DNA from 3 places in the Lactococcus sp. KTH0-1S genome. Region 3 is predicted to be linked to each of the others. Evidence: riboswitches for the same ligand, from Rfam matches in the RefSeq annotation. Region 3 holds a riboswitch; each other region holds the start of a gene.
What was found. A riboswitch is a leader RNA that binds a small molecule or an ion and turns the genes downstream of it on or off. The one in region 3 is predicted to bind magnesium.
Positions count from the first base shown of each region.

Region 1: linked by a shared signal. The riboswitch ahead of ACRYLU_RS08355 (ABC transporter permease subunit) and the one ahead of mgtA (magnesium-translocating P-type ATPase) in region 3 are both predicted to bind magnesium.
Region 2: linked by a shared signal. The riboswitch ahead of ACRYLU_RS04610 (FtsW/RodA/SpoVE family cell cycle protein) and the one ahead of mgtA (magnesium-translocating P-type ATPase) in region 3 are both predicted to bind magnesium.

Region 1 covers NZ_CP195165.1:1,736,506-1,738,783, forward strand. The annotation lists gene ACRYLU_RS08355 (ABC transporter permease subunit) at 1-963, opposite strand, end outside; M-box (ykoK) riboswitch at 1,020-1,189, opposite strand; gene arcC (carbamate kinase) at 1,308-2,261, opposite strand.
Region 2 covers NZ_CP195165.1:931,618-933,895, reverse strand. The annotation lists gene ACRYLU_RS04610 (FtsW/RodA/SpoVE family cell cycle protein) at 1-900, opposite strand, end outside; M-box (ykoK) riboswitch at 1,281-1,442, opposite strand; gene ACRYLU_RS04605 (hypothetical protein) at 2,154-2,278, opposite strand, start outside.
Region 3 covers NZ_CP195165.1:1,247,196-1,249,473, forward strand. The annotation lists gene mgtA (magnesium-translocating P-type ATPase) at 1-1,221, opposite strand, end outside; M-box (ykoK) riboswitch at 1,479-1,640, opposite strand; gene dltD (D-alanyl-lipoteichoic acid biosynthesis protein DltD) at 1,702-2,278, opposite strand, start outside.

The DNA of each region.
Region 1 (2,278 bases), 490 kb from region 3:
CCAGAAATCTTTTATTTTTTGAATCCATTTCATTAATATTTTTCCAAAATTAGATGCTTTTACTAAATTGTATACAATTGATTTTGGAGGATTACCTTGAGTTGTTCCTTCATCATAACGATAATAATAAGTAGCTTTAACCAAAGGTTGAAAAACTAAGAAATTTAGTATGACGACATTAATAATTAAAGCAATAACAGCGAAACCACAAGCTTTAAAGTCTGCTCGATCTAATGCAACTTGAATATAAGAGCCAATTCCTGGCAAAATTAAAGTTTCAGACTTAGGGATTGCGACGGTAACCTGTTCACTTGCAACAATAGCAAACCATGCTGCTGACTGAGATATGACAAGATTCCATAGTAGGCCTGGAATTGAATATACAAATTCAAGACGCCAAAATTTTTCCCAAGCACTGTATCGAAATTGCGATGTTACTTCTTTCAAATCTTTGGGAACTACTTCCATTATTTGGTAAAGTGACAACATGATGTTCCATGCTTGCCCAGTAAACACTGCAAAAATGGCAAGCGCTTCTGCTCCCATTACATTACCTGGATATAATCCAAGTAAAAATGCAGTAGTGAATGTCATGAAACCTAATAAAGGAACTGATTCTAAGAAATTGACCATCGGCAAAATAATTCTTCTTGCAGTTTTAAACTTTACTGCCAATACACCACAAATAACAGAGAATAAAATTGACCACATCATTCCTACAATCATGCGAAACATTGTTCGCATTGAAAAATACGCAAGGTTTCCAATAGATAAAAAATCGTGCATTTTCTTGACATCATCCACTGAACTTTGAGATGGTAACGATGAAAGGGGTTGGTTAATAGTTATTTGTGTCACAATAAGAATAAATGCAAACAAACAAATAATACCAATTAAAATAAAATCACCCATAATAGATTTTACTTTTGGTTGTTTTGTATCAAGATATTTTCTTCTTGACATAAAAAGCCTCCTTTTCATATAAAGGGAGGCTCTCAAAATCAATAGATTATTAGTCTATTTAATCACGACATTTGAGTTTTAGCTTTCTGAGACGTAAGAAATGATATTTCTAGTTATCTTGGAAAAGCCTTGATTCGACTAGTCCTGCTTTACCCATTATTGTCTCTCGACAGTTCTGAGCGATAACCTATGTTCTTCAGAGTAACCTCACCTAATATGATTAGTTTTTATTTACTACAAAAAAAGTATAGCACTAGCTATACTTTTTGTCAAATTAAAAGGGATGCCCTACTAAAATTCTTTTTATTTCAAATTTGAAATAAATTATTTTGAAAAATATTTTTTTAAAATAAATCAGGGACAATCCGTGTTCCTGCTCCAGTTTTGACAAAGTTTTTCACATTTTCAAGCGAAGTAATCGTGGCTTGGTTGCCAGTATTTTCGACAAAAGCAACAGCTGCTGCCACTTTTGGTTTCATAGAACCTGCCGCAAAATAACCTTCTTCTAGATATTGACGCATTTCCTTAACTGGTACAATTCCTAGAGCTTTTTGATTGGGTTTACCAAAATTTAAAAAGACATCACCGACAGAGGTAAAAATAACTAGTTCATCAGCATCAACAAGTTCTGCTAATTTTGCTGCGGAAAAATCTTTATCAATTACTGCTTCAACTCCTTGATACCCCTTATTTTTTTCAATAACAGGAATTCCTCCGCCACCAGATACTGTAACCAAAGCTGATGATTCTAACAATGGTTTAATTGCGTTAGCCTCAACAATTTTGAGAGGTAAAGGTGAAGGAACTACTCTTCGGTAACCTCGTCCAGAATCCTCAATCAATTTCCAATCAGGATATTGAGTCTGAATATTTTTAGCCTCTTCTTGGCTATAAAAAGGTCCAATAGGTTTTGTCGGATTTTTAAAAGCCTCATCATTAGCATCAACTACTGTTCTTGTCACTACAGAAACAAATGGAACATCAGACATTCCATTATTAGCAAGAGCTTCTGTAAAAGCTTGTGCCATCCAATAACCGATTTCCCCTTGAGTCATAGCAACAGCTGTATCAAGTGGCATTGCCGGATTTTTAACTGAATTACTTTCAAGTTGTTGCAAAAGTAAATTACCAACTTGCGGTCCATTTCCATGAGTGACAACCATTTCAACATCATTGTCTTTTATTAAAGGCATTAATTGATCGGCAGTCTTATTAAGTGCCGTAGATTGTGCTTGCGCTGTAGGGTCGCTAGTTAAAATAGCATTCCCCCCTAGAGCAACTACAATACGTTTTGCCATTTTCTGTTAAATCCTCT
Region 2 (2,278 bases), 320 kb from region 3:
CAATTCTTCTACTATTACTGAAAATATAAAATCTGTATGAGCTTCAGGCAAAAATCCTTGTTTTTCAATCGAATTCCCAAGTCCTCTTCCAAACCAGCCACCATCTACGATCGCATAATATGAATTAGCAAGTTGATGACCCGAAGAAGCCAAGTCAGTAAAAGGATTAACGAATGCTTTAAATCGAGCATTAATATAAGATCCTGGAATCAAATCGCCTCCACTGATAAAAAGAAAGAGCAAAAAACTAAGACTAATCGTAAGCAACATCTTCCCATAACCTGAAAACCATCGCCAAGAAATTCCACTTGCACCAATCATTATCAAGGCTAAGAGCCCAATAATTGCTGTATTTCCTAAATTAGGCATACTGAGTTCCACTATCATTAGTAAGATAATCGGAAATCGCCATCCCCCTACAACTTTTTTTATGAGATTGTTACCCTTAAAAATTGCTTGAATATCATTTTTCTCAATCTCTTCTTGTCTGTTAGAAAAGATAGATGCAAGAAACCAGACAGTAAAAAGTTTTGCAAATTCAACAGGTTGAATGGTTCCAATCCCTGGTAAGGGAATCCATCCATGTGCTCCATTCGCTGATGTATTAGGTCCAACCCTTGAATAAATCATCAGCAAGATAATAATTAGAAAAATTATTTTTAAAATCTTTTCATTTTTTATAATTCTTAATTTTACTCGATAAATAATAATTAAAGCCACAAAACTTATAATTATAAAGACTCCTTGAGAAATTGCCAATCGATAAGGAGATAGTCCTCGGTTAATTTGATAGGGGACAGTTGCTGAAAACACCATGAGTAAGCCAACAGCTGAAAGAATCAAGTAAGGAATCAAAATAGATAAATCTAAAAAACTATTTTTTGTAATTTTTTTATCCATAAAGGAATCCTCCTTTGTTAATTTTCCAAATGAACGATAAGAGTATTTCTAGTTGCAAATCAATTACTAACTTTTTCTCCCTTATTTTATTATTTTGTTTTATTTTATGAATTAACATTTTTGTCATCGGCTTGTACCTCAATTTTTGATTTATAGTAGATTTTGATTGTATAGCTCCAACTCAGAGAACTAGATTAGATTGAAGTGATAAAAATGCTTGTCCACTTTTATGCTATCTTTCTTCCTATAGCTCCCAGGGTCTGAGCCACTGTTATTCTGTCCATCCATTTTCACCACCTTCTTTTTTATAAAAAAATTGCCTACGCCGGTTGAACGTAGACAAGGTATGATTTCAAAAAGATACACTATCAAGTGAACTAAAGTACCCAGTATCGTTCAAGCTTTAGCTCCGCAGGGCGATGTTGTTGCACTATTTCACGCCTTCTTTTTTCGACGTGAACTGTTGGCCCTCTCATCGTGTCTCCACGACTCTGCGGCAGCAACCCGTATCCCTGTGGTAGCCTCACCTACCGATGGTTAGAAAATCTCTAACCAAAATTGCTTAAATTAAATTTTCAAAATATTTCCTAAGCAAAAAAATTATAACATAACCTATATTTTTAGTCAAATAACAAATGCATTACCTAATTTAAATGTTTTTTATTAGATTAAACCTCTTGTTATGACTAAGTTTTTAGAAATTAGAACTAAGAAAAAATTCTATTTTTTAAAATAAAATACCAAAGATTAAAATATACAGACAAAAAGCTTATAATGGAATAATGAATTTCGTTAATAAATAAAAAACTCCTTAGCCAGTATTGACTAAGGAGTTTTTTATTAGATTTATCGAATCCCCAAAGCAATACGGGCATCACGACTTATTTTATCAACTGTCCATGCTAGATGGTTTTTGAAAGTTATTTTTTATTTGTTGTTATACCAATGATTATAGGCTAGTAAATTTTTAAAAGTCAAGTAATATGTGGCTTGAAGCATCTACTAAATGTACTATAAATCAACCTATAAAATACCTTCAATCGTTGCAATGTAACCGGCTCTAGGAAATTTTTTTGATTATCTATCAAAGTAAACCTGTGTCATGTAATAAGTAATATTCGATTTCGTCTTTTTAACTTTCACCATTACCATTTTTTTAAAACAAAATCAGATTTACAACTCGCTCAAAAATAAAGTAAAATTCTTGTATTTATATTATTTATATTTACAAGCGCCTTTCAATTTTAGTCCTATCATTTTGGTATATTTCTGCTAATAGCCATAAAACTAATGGATAAAATTATAAATAACACACCTAATAAGAAAATAGTGTGTTGACTTTGTCCAAATATCAAAAATATAAGACCTGCAATAAAAA
Region 3 (2,278 bases):
CAAATCCATTAAATTCTTTAAACCAGTTTGGTAGTAACTATTCAAAAATCCATGTCTTAATACTCGAATATTTTCTTGCCCATGAATATCTAAATGACGCATTAATACTACTTTATCTTGTGTTAATGTTCCAGTTTTATCAGTGCAGAGAATATTCATTGAACCTAGATTTTGAATAGAATTTAGGTTCTTGATGATTGTTTTTTCTTTTGACATTGTGACTGCACCTTTTGCTAGGCAAGTTGTCACAATCATTGGTAACATTTCTGGTGTTAAACCAACAGCAACTGCTAAAGCAAATAGTGCGGCTTCCATCCAATCACCTTTAGTGAAACCATTGATCAATAAGACAAATGGAACCATAACTAACATAAAGCGAATGAGGACCCATGAAACTGAGTTAACGCCTTTTTCAAAAGTTGTTTGAGTTGAGTCTTCGGTTACACTTTTTGCCATTTCACCAAAAATGGTCGCATCTCCAGTTGCAATTACAATTCCATAAGCACTACCAGAAATGACATTTGAACCCATGAAGGCTAAGTTTACTGACTCTGTGATTGAATCATCTTTTTCATCAGTAGCTAAATCTAATTTTTCTACTGGTTCGCTTTCACCAGTTAAAGAGGCTTGGCTGATAAATAAATCTTTTGCTTGAATAATCCTAAGGTCTGCTGGAACCATGTCTCCAGCTGATAGATGGATAATATCGCCTACGAGAACTTCTTCAATAGGAATCTCTTGACTTCCTGATTCTAATCTATGAACGTTTGTCGTCGTCGTAATCATTTTTAAGAGATTCTCAGCAGCATTTCCACTTCTAGTCTCTTGAACGAAACGCAGAATTCCTGAGATTAAAACCATTGTAGTAATGATAATGAGTCCTTGTGGATTTTTCTCACCAGGGGCTGCTAAGATAATATCTGTAAAAGCTGAAACTAATGCTAAAACAAATAATATAACGGTAAAAGGATTGATAAACGCTTGATAAAGCCGTTTTATGAGTGAAGTTTTTTTACCACGCGTAATCGTATTATTTCCATATTGTTCACGAGAGATTTCTACTTGTTCTTCACTTAATCCTTTATTTGATGTTTTAAATTTTTGAAATAGCTCTTCTTTTGTAGACTTTTTTGCAAATTCTAATCTTGCTTTTATTTCGTTGTTATCTACAAATGTTGTGGCTCTTTTTGTATTTTCGAGTGTTTTTCTAATTTTTTTCATTGGTCTGTACCTCATATTCTATAATATTTTTGTGTGTACAGTCCCAAACTTTAGGCGCTTTAAAGAAGGTGATAAAAACGGAAAACTGCTCTTATCACGTTAATTATCTTCGGCCTATCAGGCTCGGGACTATTAATGGTCTGGGATTCCATTTCCGTTTTCACCTCCTTTTTAAATATAAAAAAACCTTGCCTACAAAACTTAAACGTAGGCAAGGGAATAATTCCAAAAAAGATACCACTACTATAGAGTGAATCAGTTACAAGCTATCGTTCAAGCTTTAGCTCCGCAGGGCAATGTTGTTGCACTATTTCACGCCTTGTTTGTCGACGTGAACTGTTAGCCCTCTCATCGTGTCTCCACGACTCTGCGGCAGCAACCCGTATCCCTTGCGGTAGCCTCACCTACCGACGATTATGTCATTGACATAACCTTTATTATTATAACTGACATATTCTTTTTTGTCAATCTTTTTTATTTTTAATTTACTATAGACTCTGTTGCACCATTCATTGCCCAATCTTTTGATAAAAATAACGAATTATCAATATGATAGTTGACCTTACTTGGTGTCTTCATGAATTTTTCAATCGCTTTGTCTGTAGCTAGCCAACCTTTAGTACCAAAGTGGACAGTATCACCAGAGGCATAAGGCGTATTATACATATCTGTTAAGTCAGCAATTTGATAAAAGCCTTGACTACGCAATTGTGTTTTAATTTTAGAGCTGAAATTTTCGAGTGTTGCTTTTGATACTCCAGTGTAAGATGACCATGACCCATTTACTGGTTGAATAACAAATAAAACATCATTATTATTTTTGGCAAACACATTTAAGAGCTGTTGGAAATCCTGATACTCTGGACTTTCTAAATAAGAAACATGTTTTTTGAAATTTTCAAGATGTTTGTATTTAGATTTTATTTTCTTATCCCAAACTTGGTTATTGATTTGGAAAGGATTGTTATTTGAACTATCTTTTCCTTGGTCAATCGCCAATTTTTCTAAGTTTTCAGAGGTTGGATCATTGGGTAATTCTTTAGCAAACTTATTAATT